2 regions of the Glycocaulis sp. genome follow, and region 2 is predicted to be linked to the other one. Evidence: predicted binding sites of a transcription regulator. Region 2 holds the regulator's gene; the other holds the start of a gene.

Region 1 (4,955 bases), on a different contig from region 2:
CAGGCTGGGCGGGGAGGCGCGTTTCCATCTCCTCGATCCGGGCGCTGGCCGTTTCCAGCTCCTCGATCAGGGAGAGGTTTGCCGCCCGCAGCTCATGCAAGGCCTTTTCGGTAGAGCGGCGCTCCTCGGCGCGGGCGGCAGCTGCATGGGCCTGTCCGGCGATCAGGAAGACGACAGCCCCCATCACCCAGGCGAGACCGGATTCCATCAGGCCGAACCGCTCGAACGCCAGCGCCGCCACGATGGCAACCATCGCGTAGGTGATTACGACCAGCATGTCTGTGGCGCGCGGAATGATGGCCCTGCCTCCGGTTTGCACGCGTACCGCGAATCGCAGCTGTGCCTGCATAGTCTATGCCGGGCCGCGCCCGTCTGTCAGACCACTTTCAGCGCCATGAAAAAGGGGCGGACCTGGCGGCCCGCCCCTCCCGGTTCTGTCAGCCACTCAAAGCCTAGCTTTGCGTGTGCGGCGCGATCTTGATCTCGACGCGGCGGTTCAGCGCCCGGCCGGCATCGGTGGCGTTGGAGGCAACCGGATAGTCCGGGCCCGCGCCGGTGATGAAGAAGCGGCGGCCATCAACGCCGACCTGTTGCAGATAGCCGGCAACGGCCTGAGCGCGCTGGGCCGACAGGCGCATGTTGAGATCACGCCCGCCGGTGGAGTCGGTGTGGCCAATCACGTCAACATAGGTCGCCGGATAGGTCTGGAGAACGTCAGCAACGTCATTGAGGATCGGGAAGAAGTTCGGCTCGATATTCGCCTGGCCGGTGGCGAAAGTCACATTGCCCGGCATGACGAGATAGAGGTCCTGGCCTTCACGGCGGACCGTAACGCCCGACCCGCGCAGGCGCTCGCGGAAATCGCGCTCCTGGCGGTCCATGTAGTTGCCAACGCCTGCGCCAGCGAGAGCGCCGATACCGGCACCGATGAGCGCATTGCGGCGGTCATCGCCGCCCGCCAGCGTGCCGAGCGCTGCGCCGGCAAGCGCGCCGGTGATCGCGCCGGTTCCGGTGCGGTTCTGCGTGACATTGCCGTACTGGTCAGTGGTGGTGCAGGCCGCCGCCATGGACAGCGCCATGCCGGCAACGACGAGTGAACGATAGATCATGGCTGAAATAACTCCCCATGGTGACGTGAAACAGGTTTTCAGACGTTAGCGCGTCCGGGCCGCTCTGGCCACGCAAGAAGAGTGACAGAGCGATGAACGCAACTTGAACGAACCTCTCCAACGCATGAATGCAAAAAACGCTCCCTGCTTTTGTTCCAATCCCCTTGACGGTCCATGACCGCCTGCTTATGTCCCGGCTGCTGGCAGCCGATGGCATCGAGTGCTAACGGCCCGGAGCCAGAACTCATATTGTTTGCGAAGGGCGGCGATTTCCGCCCGGAGAATTGGAGACGTGACGCGATGACCTTTCGTCCTCTGCATGACCGCGTGCTCGTGAAGCGCGTCGAGGAAGAGTCCAAGACCAAGGGCGGGATCATCATTCCCGATACGGCCAAGGAAAAGCCCCAGGAAGGCGAAGTGATCGCCGCCGGTAGCGGCACCATCAAGGATGACGGCACCGTGCGTCCGCTGGACGTGAAAGCTGGCGACCGCATCCTGTTCGGCAAATGGTCGGGCACCGAGGTCACCATCGATGGTCAGGAACTCCTGATCATGAAGGAATCCGACATTCTGGGCATTGTCGGCTAGGCCCGGCCCGGAACTTTCCCAAAACCACCGACTGATCGAACAAGGAGCTGACACACATGTCCGCCAAAGACGTAAAGTTCGGCGTATCCGCGCGTGAACGCATGCTCAAGGGTGTCGATACCCTTGCCAACGCCGTGAAAGTGACCCTGGGCCCGAAAGGCCGCAACGTGGTCATCGAGAAGTCCTTCGGCGCCCCGCGCACCACGAAGGACGGTGTTTCGGTCGCCAAGGAAATCGAGCTGGAAGACAAGTTCGAGAACATGGGCGCCCAGATGGTCCGCGAAGTTGCTTCGCGCACCAATGACGAAGCCGGCGACGGCACCACGACCGCCACGGTTCTGGCTCAGGCCATCATCCGTGAAGGCATGAAGTCGGTTGCCGCCGGCATGAACCCGATGGACCTGAAGCGCGGCATCGACAAGGCCGTCCTGAAAGTCGTCGAGGATATCAAGGCCAACTCGACCCCGATCAAGGGCTCTTCGGAAATTGCCCAGGTCGGCACGATCTCGGCCAATGGCGAAAAAGAAATCGGCGACATGATCGCCCGCGCCATGGAAAAGGTCGGCAATGAGGGTGTCATCACCGTCGAGGAAGCCAAGTCTCTCGAGACCGAGCTCGACGTCGTGGAAGGCATGCAGTTCGACCGCGGCTACCTGTCGCCCTACTTCGTGACCAATGCCGAGAAAATGGCTGTCGAGCTGGATGACCCCTACATCCTGCTGTTCGAGAAGAAACTCTCCTCGCTGCAAGCCATGCTGCCGGTTCTCGAAGCCGTCGTGCAGTCCAACCGTCCGCTCCTCATCATTGCTGAAGACGTCGAGGGCGAGGCTCTGGCCACGCTCGTCGTCAACAAGCTGCGTGGCGGCCTGAAAGTGGCTGCCGTGAAGGCTCCGGGCTTTGGTGACCGCCGCAAGGCCATGCTGGAGGACATCGCTGTCCTGACCGGCGGCCAGGTCGTCTCCGAAGATCTCGGCATCAAGCTGGAAAACGTCACGCTCGACATGCTGGGCACCGCCAAGCGCGTGTCGATCACCAAGGACGACACCACGATCGTCGACGGTGCGGGCGAGACCTCGGCCATCGAAGGCCGTGTGAACCAGATCCGCAAGCAGATCGAAGACACGACCTCCGACTACGACAAGGAAAAACTGCAAGAGCGTCTGGCGAAACTCGCCGGCGGTGTTGCCGTGATCAAGGTCGGCGGCGCTTCGGAAATCGAAGTGAAAGAGCGCAAGGACCGTGTTGACGACGCCCTGAACGCCACCCGCGCTGCGGTGGAAGAAGGCATCGTGGCCGGTGGCGGCGTCGCCCTGCTGAAAGCGGCCAAGGCTCTTGAAGGCCTGGAAGGCGACAATGCCGACCAGACGCAAGGCATCGCCATCGTGGCCCGCGCCATTCAGGCGCCGATCCGTCAGATCTCCGAAAACGCCGGGGTCGAAGGCTCCATCGTGGTCGGCAAGATCCTGGAAAACAGCTCGCGCGGTTACGGCTTCAACGCCCAGACCGAAGAGTATGGTGACATGTTTGCCTTCGGCATCATCGACCCGGCCAAGGTTGTGCGTACTGCCCTGCAGGACGCGGCCTCGGTAGGCTCCCTGATGATCACGACCGAAGCGGCGGTTGCCGAACTGCCGAAGAAAGAATCCGCTCCGGCCATGCCGGGTGGCGGTATGGGCGGCATGGACTTCTAGTCCATCCTCTCCTCAGGCTACGGAAAGGGCGGCTGGCAACAGCCGCCCTTTTTGTTTGCGCCTTCATCATTTTCAGAAGACTTCTCCACCGGGGTCCCCGGCTTGACCGGGGCTCCAGAAAAAGCCTGTGGCGTGTCTGAACGGCGCCCAGCGTTCACACTCTGATGGTGCCTTGCACTCTGGGTCCCCCGTCGGGGCGGGGGACCCCGGTGGCATCGATGCAGATCAAGATCAGGCCGCTATGCGTCCTGCGAGAACACCTGACCTACCCCCTGACATGGCCCTCCAGCGCATCGAGGCGGGCATTGGCCTCGGCGATACGGGTCTCGGTCAGTTCACCGCGCTCGATAGCCGCCATCACCCAGCGCTGGATGTTGGCTGGCAGGTCGGGGTCCGGATTGGCGGAGTTGGAGATCAGCAGCAGGTCATTGCCAGCCTTCAGCGCGCCAATGACCGCTTCTTCGCGCCCGTAATGGTTGCGGATCGCGCCCATGTCGAGATCGTCTGTGATGACCGCGCCCTCATAACCCATGACCTGCCGCAGGAGGCCGTGCAACACACGCCGTGACAGGGTTACGGGCAGTCCGTCCGGATCGAGGCGCTGATTGACCAGGTGTGCGCCCATCATCAGATGGGCATGGCCTGAACGCATGAGCTGACCGAAGGGCGCAGCCTCCTCGAAGCTCCAGGTAGAGGTAATGTCGACAAACCCGTCATGGCTGTCGCCGCGAGAGCGGCCATGCCCGGGAAAATGCTTGATGGCGCAGGCAATGTTTTCAGCTTCGAAGGCCTCGATGAAGGCGGCGCACCAGGCCGCGACGCTGTCGGCATCGCTGCCATAGGCCCGGCCATACTGTCCGATGGCGTCATTGCCCGGATCATGCAGGTCCGCGATAGGCGCAAGATTCATGTTGAAGCCTGCTTCAGCGAGTTCACGCGCAGCCGTGGCAAAAAGGGCCGCCCCTGCCTCCAGCCCTTCCTCTGCAAGCGCCTGCGCGCGGGGGATACGGGTAAAGCCCATATCGCCGGTCAGGCGCTGGACCACTCCGCCTTCCTGATCAATCGCCAGCCAGGCGGTGCCGGACGCCGCGCGCAGACGGGCGGCCATGGCGAGGGCCGGGTCTCGCTCGCGCGCGTTGTGGCGCAGCATCAGCACCCCGCCAATGGCATTGTTCTCGAGGTGAGCGACCATGGTGTCGGCTCCCTCGCCTTGCGGATCGCTGCCGACAAACCCCATGATGATCAGACGGGCAATCTGCGCTTCAAGCGGGCGCACGGGCGCGTCGGCAATGCGGTATCCGCTTTCGGGCTGACCACTTGCCAGCCCCGCACCTGCGCCAGCAAGCCCCAGCCCCGCCAGCACCTGACGGCGATCCATGACCATGACATTTCCCCTCGAAATCCGTCCCCTGATCCGATTAGGCAGGCCCGCCGCACGGATGTCCAGCCTGCGGCGCCGGGGAGCGCACTTCGAAATTTTAAGCCGCGCGTCATGTTTTCGTAAGGCGGCGCAGCGCGATATGGGCGCCAATTACGGGAGGAACACTTTTCATGAAATATCTAGTCA
Region 2 (7,822 bases):
AATTTCGGCCACCTCGCCTACCGGGTGAAGGATATCTACGCGCTGTGCGCGCACCTTCAGTCCATGGGCTACACCATCAACCGGCCGCCGCGCGACGGCCACATGGCCTTTGTCCGCTCGCCCGACAACATATCCGTCGAGCTTCTGCAGGAAGGCGAGCGCCAGCCCCCGCGCGAGCCCTGGGCCAGCATGGAAAACACCGGCAGCTGGTAGGTCGGCGCGTTAAGGGTTTGGCCACCTTCCCTTGACTTCGGTTAATGTTCCGCTTATGTTCTTGTGGAGAACAGGAGCGGCATGATGAAGTACGCATCCAGGATCAAGGCAAGCGGTGGCGGCTATGCGCGCAATGCGGGCAAGCGGTGGCGCTTCGAGGATGAGCGGGAACTGCGTGAGCTGGCCCGCCGCGGTGTTCCCGTGCAGCGCATCTCGCTCAAGCTTGGCCGTCCCGAAGGCGCTATCCGCACCAAGGCGAACGCGCTTAATCTGGACCTGGTCGAAGCACCTGCCGGTGTGCCGGTTTCGCGGCCCGACCTCGCACCGCGTAAAGTGCAGACGGGACATTCCGCCGTCGCGCCCTTCGCGCGGGAGGCCCGTCAGCTGGAGCTGTTCAACTAGCTCGCCCTGGAGCCGAAAGGCCTAGCGGTTACGCCCCAGCCGGTCGTGGCTTTCCACCCAGTCGCCGGCCACGACCGCGCTCGCCAGCGAAATCTCGCCGGCAAGCACCGTCGCTGCGCATATCTCGATGAAGCGGCCGACCTTGCCCTTGCCCCGGCACCCCAGAATGTCGAGGCACTCGCCCTGTGTCGGCAATTGCGTGCCGCCGCCAAAGGTCGCGACGATCAGCGCCGGCAGGGTGATGGACCAGTAATATGTCTCCCCGTCATCTTCCAGCCGGACATAGGTCATGGCGGTGTGCGATTCCGCGATATTGGCGGCATCCTGCCCGCAGGCGATGAAAAGAGCAGCCAGCCCATTAGCGGCATGCATGCCGTTATTGGCACTTCCCGCCATCACCGATCCGGCAAACGAATTCAGCCGCGCCCGGAAGAGATCGGCGGCCGCCACGCCCGCCCGTTCGCGCAGGACCGCGTCAGGAATGCGGGCTTCTGCAATGACCCGCGCGCCACGCGAATGCAGCACATTGATATGGCTGTGCTTCTTGTCGGTATCCATTGCTCCTGACAGGGTATAGCGCGCGCCTCCCGGATAGTGCTGCGCAATCCACTGGCAGGCGGCGAGGGTTGCCTTACCGCACATGTTCTGACCGGCAGCATCGCCGGTTTCGTAGTTGAAACGGAGGTGCAGCATCGGCCCGACCGAATAGCGCTCGATATGCGAGAGCTTGGCCACAGACGAGGTCGCTTCGGCCGCTTCGCGAATACCCTCCAGATGCCTGTCAATCCACTGTGCGAACGATCGTGCACCGCGAGCATCGTCAAAATGGAAGACCGGCGCGCGTTGCATGAAGCGCTCATGGATGGTGGTGGTAACACCGCCCGCCTCGGTGAGAATGCGCATGCCCCGGTTATAGCTCGCGACCAGAGTGCCTTCAGTCGTGGCGAGGGGAACATAGACGTCCTCGTCCACATGCTCGCCCTTGATCCGCAAGGGTCCTGCAAGGCCGATCGGTACCTGCACCACACCGATGAAGTTCTCGATATTGCCGGCGGTCACACCCGGATCGAACGAGTATGACCCGACATGGGTCAGCGGCAGTCCCGTACGTTTCGTCAGGAAGTCACGCCGCATGGTGGCAGCATCATGCGTATGATCGTTCGTCTTGTCCCGGGGAACCGGAGCGCGGACATCATTCCGGCGTGTCGGATCACTCATTGGCAGTTCTCCCCGGGTCAGGTGCTCAGGATTGGCGGCCGGCTTCCAGTGCGGCGCGCTGCATCTGCGTCAGTTCTGCCACGCCCTTGCGGGCCAGCGCAAACAGGGCATCGAACTCTTCCGGCTTCATCGGATCGGTCCCGGCGGTCGCCTGGATTTCCACCACCCCGCCATTGGCCGTCAGTACGAAATTGGCGTCTGCATCGGCGGTGCTGTCTTCCTCGTATTCAAGATCGAGGCGCGCCTCGCCCCTGATGATGCCGGCCGATACCGCCGCGAGTTGCCCGGTAACCGGATCGGATTTCAGTAGGCCCTCCTCCTGCAGGTATGCGCAGGCCGATTTCAGGGCGATCCACGCACCCGTGATGGCTGCGGTGCGAGTGCCGCCATCCGCCTGCAGGACATCGCAATCGATGATGATCTGGCGCTCACCAAGGGCTTTGAGGTCCACCACGGCGCGCAAGGAGCGCCCGATCAGGCGCTGGATTTCCTGTGTGCGGCCCGATGGCTTGCCGCTTGTCACCTCGCGGCGCGTCCGCTGATGCGTGGCACGCGGCAGCATCGCATATTCCGCCGTCACCCAGCCCTGCCCGCGCCCCCGCAGCCAGGGCGGCGTGGTTTCCTCAACACTTGCCGCGCACAGGACACGCGTATTGCCGAACACGGCAAGGCACGAGCCCTCCGCATAAGGCGCAGCGCCCATTTCGAAATGGACCGGACGCAAGGCATCGGCAGCACGGTTGTCAGGACGCATGAAGGCTCTCCATTGATCAGCTTGCCTTGTCCTAGAGGAGGCCGCCCCTGCTGTCCAAGCCGGACATGCCGATCCTGGCAGACGACGGCCTCGAACGGGTGAATTGAACTCCGGTCAGGATGGCCTTAATTGAGAGACATGGCTGACCCGTCGCCCCGCATGACGTCTTCCCTGGCTGATCTGGACGCACGCTCGCGTGACATTTTCCGCGAGCTTGTCGAGGCTTATCTCGACACCGGCGAACCGGTGGGTTCGCGCACGCTGTCCAAGCGCTCCACCTTGAATCTCTCCCCGGCTTCCATCCGCAACACGATGGCCGATCTGGCCGGAGCAGGTCTTCTGTCTGCGCCGCATACCTCTGCGGGCCGTATGCCGACCCATGCGGGCCTGCGCCTTTTCGTCGACGGCCTGTTGCAGATCGGCGAGGTGGCCGAAGAGGAACGCCGCGAGATCGAGGCGCGCGTCGGTGCGGCGGGCAAGCGCCCGGAGGACGTGCTGGCCGAAGCCTCCTCCCTGCTTTCAGGTCTCGCAGGCGGCGCAGGCCTCGTCGCGACGCAGAAACAGGACGCGCCCTTGCGTCATGTAGAGTTCGTGCCGTTATCCCCGGTGGAGATACTGGCTGTTCTGGTTTCGGAATCCGGCGCGGTGGAAAACCGGCTGATGACGGCGCCGGCGGGCCTGCCGCCCGCAGCGCTGGTCGAGGCGGGAAACTACCTCTCCGCGCGCCTGCGCGGGCGCACGCTGGCTGAGGCGCTGGCGACCATTCAGAGCGAGATTGCCGACAAGCGCGCCCAGCTGGATGCAGCTGCCGCCAGCCTTGTCGAGGCCGGTCTTGCTGACTGGAGCGGCTCGGAGAACCGCTCCCTCATCGTGCGGGGCCAGGCAAAGCTCTTGGATTCTGTAGAGGCGAGCGAGGATCTCGAGCGCATCCGCCTCCTGTTTGAGGATATCGAGCGCAAGGAGGACCTGCTCACCCTTCTTGATGAAGCGCGCAGCGCGCAAGGCGTGCGCCTCTTCATCGGGTCGGAAAATCCGCTCTTCTCGCTCTCCGGTTCCAGCGTGATCGTTGCGCCCTATCGCAATCGCGACCAGCGCATTCTCGGCGCGCTGGGCGTTATAGGCCCCACACGGCTGAATTATGCGCGCGTCATTCCGCTGGTGGACTATACAGCCCAGCTGGTGGGCCGCCTTCTCGACGCGCGCACCTAGCATCCCTATGTGTCGGGCAACCGAACGAACCGATCCAGTGACAGGACGCCATCATGAGTGAAGACAACAAGACCGGTCAGGCCGGCGAAATGCAAAACGAGGCAGACGAGGCTTTGAACGAGACTGCGCCGGTCGATGAAACAGCCGATGACGGTGTGGACGTGCTACAGGCCCAGCTGGACGATCTGCGCGACCGTCTCCTGCGGGCGGTGGCCGACGCCGAAAACACACGCAAGCGCGCCGCGCGCGAGGTGAAGGAAACGCGCGAATATGCCGTGACCGGCTTTGCCCGTGACATGCTGGACATTGCCGACAATCTCGAACGCGCGCTGGGCCTTCTGGATGACGGTGCGCGCAACAGCCTTCCCGATGCGGTCAAGCCGCTGGTCGAAGGCGTGGAAATGACGCAGCGCCGCCTGCAATCGACGCTCGAGCGCCATGGCGTGAAGCGGGTTGCGCCCGAGCCCGGTGATGCGCTTGACCCGAACCTTCACCAGGCTGCTGCCCAGATCCCTGCCGATCAGCCCAAGGGGCGTATCGCGCATGTCATGCAGCCCGGCTATGTGATCGGGGAACGCACCTTGCGCGCTGCCATGGTGGTGGTCAGCGCCGGTCCGGCAGAAGGCGCGGCCCCGTCTGCGCCAAAGCCGCAAGACACCGCCCGCCCCGGCAGCGGGCTCGATGTCGAGGCGTGATCGCAGGAAACCACTGATTCAGAGTAAAAAAGAACCCCGGCAGGAAACTGCCGGGGTTCTTCTTTTCAGGCCGGACTGAAGCCGGTCTAGCCGCGATACTCGCCGTTTTGCCAGTAGGTGCGGCCCGTGCGCTGGTCGATATAATAATACCGTCCGACACGCTGGTCGTAATAGAGCTCGGAATGGTTCCGGTTGTTCTGGTTCCAGCGGCAACCGCCATCTTCGCGGCAACCGGCATAGGCGCCGACCGCGCCGCCGACAATCGCACCGATAGCCGCGCCCTGCTGGGCATCACCGCTGCCGGTATTGTTGCCGATGACCGCACCGGCCAGTGCACCGGCGGCCGCGCCGCCCGCACCGCCGCGGACTGTGTTGCTGGAGGCGCAGCCCGCCACGATGATCGCGGGCGCTGCCAGGGCAATAATCATGAGCTTGCGCATCGCATGCCTTCCTTTCTTTGCCGGCGGCATGATCCCTCGTGGATGCCGCCCTCTGACAATTCATCAGATGACACCTATACGCGCGATGAACACGCCCGGTTCCCGCTAGGAACGATCAGGACCGGTTCACCGGACGGAGGACGGGCCGGGGGCCGTGACCCGGCGCAGGGTCAGATTTATTCGCCGTGCGCCAATCGTGTCCGGGATCAGGGTGGAACTTCCTTCGAGAACTCCGTCCACCCCGTGATAGAAGCGCCGCGAGGCCCCGCCCAGCACTACAACATCGCCCGACGAGACAATGAATGATCGCGTCTTGCTGCTCCTTGACGGCCCGCCAAGGCGAAAGCGCGCCTTGTCGCCAAGGCTGATCGAGACCACCGGCGCGTCGCGGGCGTCCTCGTCAGCGTCAATATGCATCCCCAGCCGTGCGCGCGGTCCGTAAAGATTGACCAGACAGGCCTCGGGCGGGTCGCTCCAGTCTGAAACGGCTGACCAAATGTCCAGAAGGCACCGGGGCATGTGCGGCCATGGCGTGCCGGTTTCGGGATGATAGGGCTGATAGCGATAGCCGGACTTGTCAGCCACCCAGCCCAGCGGGCCGAAATTGCTCATCATAAGGCTCATCGGCTTTCCCGAACGCGGCATGGAAGGCCGGAAGGCGGGTGCTGCCTGCAGGCCCGCCATCACGAGGCCGACAAGCGTCTCCTGGTCGGCGCGGGAGAGGTATCCGGCCAGCAGCCGAAAGCCCGAGGGCTCGCTCAGCGTACCGGCCAGAGTGTGCGTCACTGGCAGGACCGGGAAGCTTCCAGACGGCGGTTGTAGGCAGCGCTTTCCTCGTTGAATTCACGCGCCTCACGGTCATAGGCATCGTTTTCGCGATTATATTCGCGGCGCTCCTGCTCGTACTGGGAGATGTTGTAGCGGCGCACCTCGCCCGCGATGCCATAGGGGTCTGTGGTTACATTGTTGAGGTGACGCTCTGTTGCTTCCAGTTCGCGCCGCCACTGGCTCAGGCGCCGGCGCATGCCGTTCAGTTCAGAGCGCCACTGGCGCAACTCTTCGCCCCATTCGGTCAGCTCATTACGCTCTGCCTGACAGCTGGCTGAAATGCCGGGGCGTGATGTGCCGGCAGAAGAGGCGCTGGAAGCGGCTGCTGTGACTGGCACGCTGACCGGACCGGACGTGGTGCGCGCATCGGAGAAGCATATCCGCATTTCGCCCTGATTATCGCCAAGCGTGGTGTGGGAGTCGTTGATCCCGACCATCAGCCGCGTGCCCGAAATCATTGTTCCGGGTTGAAGGATGGACACGGCTCCGCTTTCGCTTCGGGTCAGCAGTGCGCCGAACGGAAAGCCTTGAACGGCCTTGTATTCGCTAAACGGTTCAAGCCGCTGGCCATCTGCGCCTGTGTGGCCCTGCGGCCCGACGGGCGCATAATTGGCGGCATCAACGGTCCACGACCCGCTGATTGAAGAGACACGCGGCTGGCCGTCCCCGGCGAACGTCCAGCTTACCCATCCCGCGCGCGAGGACAGTGACCGGCAGACCTCTTGGGCAGCGGCATTGCCTGCCAGTCCGGTCATGCCAAGAAACGCGGCTGCAATCATGTATGGGCGCTTCATGAGACCTCCCCGCTATGGCTGTGTCAGGCGCTGGAGGGATTGGCGCACCAAAACCTGCGGCCGATCAAGTATAAACTTGCATGCCCGCAGCACTGGCCGGGCATGCAGCCGCGCAACAGGAATCTCCGCTGCGCCCTTGCACGGCCGTGCGCGTCTCCCTAAATCGCCCCGTATCAAGAGGGGTCTTTCCCGACCATCTCGAAGGGTTATGACGAAGACCAGTGAATGGACCTGCACGGGGGGCGGACTGACGGCGAGCCGCCGCAAACGCTTTTGAAGGTTTACGGAACGCGCACCCCGCCCTGCCACAAAGTGGAGAAAGTGAAAACATGAGCAAAGTTATTGGCATTGACCTTGGCACCACGAACTCGTGCGTTGCGGTCATGGAGGGCGGTCAGGCCCGTGTCATCGAGAACACCGAGGGCGTGCGCACCACGCCGTCGGTGGTTGCGTTCACCGAGGATGGCGAGCGGCTGATTGGTCAGCCGGCACGCCGCCAGGCCGTGACGAACCCGGAACAGACCTTCTTCGCCATCAAGCGCCTGATCGGGCGCACCATGAACGACCCGACGGTCAAGAAGGACGCCGACATGGTGCCCTACAAGATCGTTCCGGGCGATAATGGCGATGCTTGGGTACAGGGGCGCGACAAGAAATACGCGCCGTCCGAAATCTCCGCCTTCATCCTGCAGAAGATGAAGGAAACGGCGGAAAGCTATCTCGGCGAGAAGGTCGAAAAAGCGGTCATCACCGTGCCGGCCTACTTCAATGATGCCCAGCGTCAGGCCACCAAGGACGCCGGCAAGATCGCCGGGCTTGAAGTGCTGCGCATCATCAACGAGCCGACGGCGGCTGCGCTCGCCTACGGACTCGACAAGTCCGACCAGTCGAAAACCATTGCCGTGTACGACCTTGGCGGCGGCACGTTTGACATCTCCGTTCTGGAGATCGGTGACGGCGTGTTCGAGGTGAAGGCGACCAATGGTGACACCTTCCTCGGCGGTGAAGACTTCGACATGCGTATTGTCGATTACCTTGCCGACGAGTTCAAAAAGGAAAACGGCATCGACCTTCGCAAGGACAAGCTGGCCCTCCAGCGCCTGAAGGAAGAGGCCGAGAAAGCCAAGAAAGAGCTCTCCAGCGCCACTGCCTACGAGGTCAACCTGCCCTTCATCACGGCAGATGCCTCCGGCCCGAAACACCTCAACCTGAAGCTCAGCCGCGCCAAGCTCGAAGCTCTGGTCGAGGATCTCATCAAGCGCACGATCG

Evidence for each region. The regulator HrcA, encoded in region 2, represses chaperone genes, less so after heat shock. The targets are predictions, from matches to a motif close to GTTAGCANTCNNNNNNNNNGANTGCTAAC.
Region 1: groES (co-chaperone GroES) is a predicted target of HrcA. The motif match lies at 1,309-1,337, and genes of this name have one in related genera.

What each region holds. Positions count from the first base shown of each region.
Region 1 covers NZ_JBQLZR010000060.1:419-5,373, reverse strand. The annotation lists partial or broken gene ACTS2Z_RS02475 (EAL domain-containing protein) at 1-277, opposite strand, end outside; gene ACTS2Z_RS02470 (OmpA family protein) at 453-1,109, opposite strand; gene groES (co-chaperone GroES) at 1,410-1,697, shown strand; gene groL (chaperonin GroEL) at 1,754-3,388, shown strand; gene ACTS2Z_RS02455 (glycoside hydrolase family 3 N-terminal domain-containing protein) at 3,654-4,772, opposite strand; partial or broken gene ACTS2Z_RS02450 (hypothetical protein) at 4,940-4,955, shown strand, end outside.
Region 2 covers NZ_JBQLZR010000223.1:500-8,321, reverse strand. The annotation lists gene ACTS2Z_RS09140 (VOC family protein) at 1-213, shown strand, start outside; gene ACTS2Z_RS09135 (hypothetical protein) at 295-615, shown strand; gene ACTS2Z_RS09130 (hydroxymethylglutaryl-CoA reductase) at 637-1,833, opposite strand; gene rph (ribonuclease PH) at 1,859-2,587, opposite strand; gene hrcA (heat-inducible transcriptional repressor HrcA) at 2,726-3,796, shown strand; gene grpE (nucleotide exchange factor GrpE) at 3,850-4,491, shown strand; gene ACTS2Z_RS09110 (YMGG-like glycine zipper-containing protein) at 4,578-4,931, opposite strand; gene ACTS2Z_RS09105 (alpha-ketoglutarate-dependent dioxygenase AlkB) at 5,058-5,717, opposite strand; gene ACTS2Z_RS09100 (hypothetical protein) at 5,714-6,553, opposite strand; partial or broken gene dnaK (molecular chaperone DnaK) at 6,883-7,822, shown strand, end outside.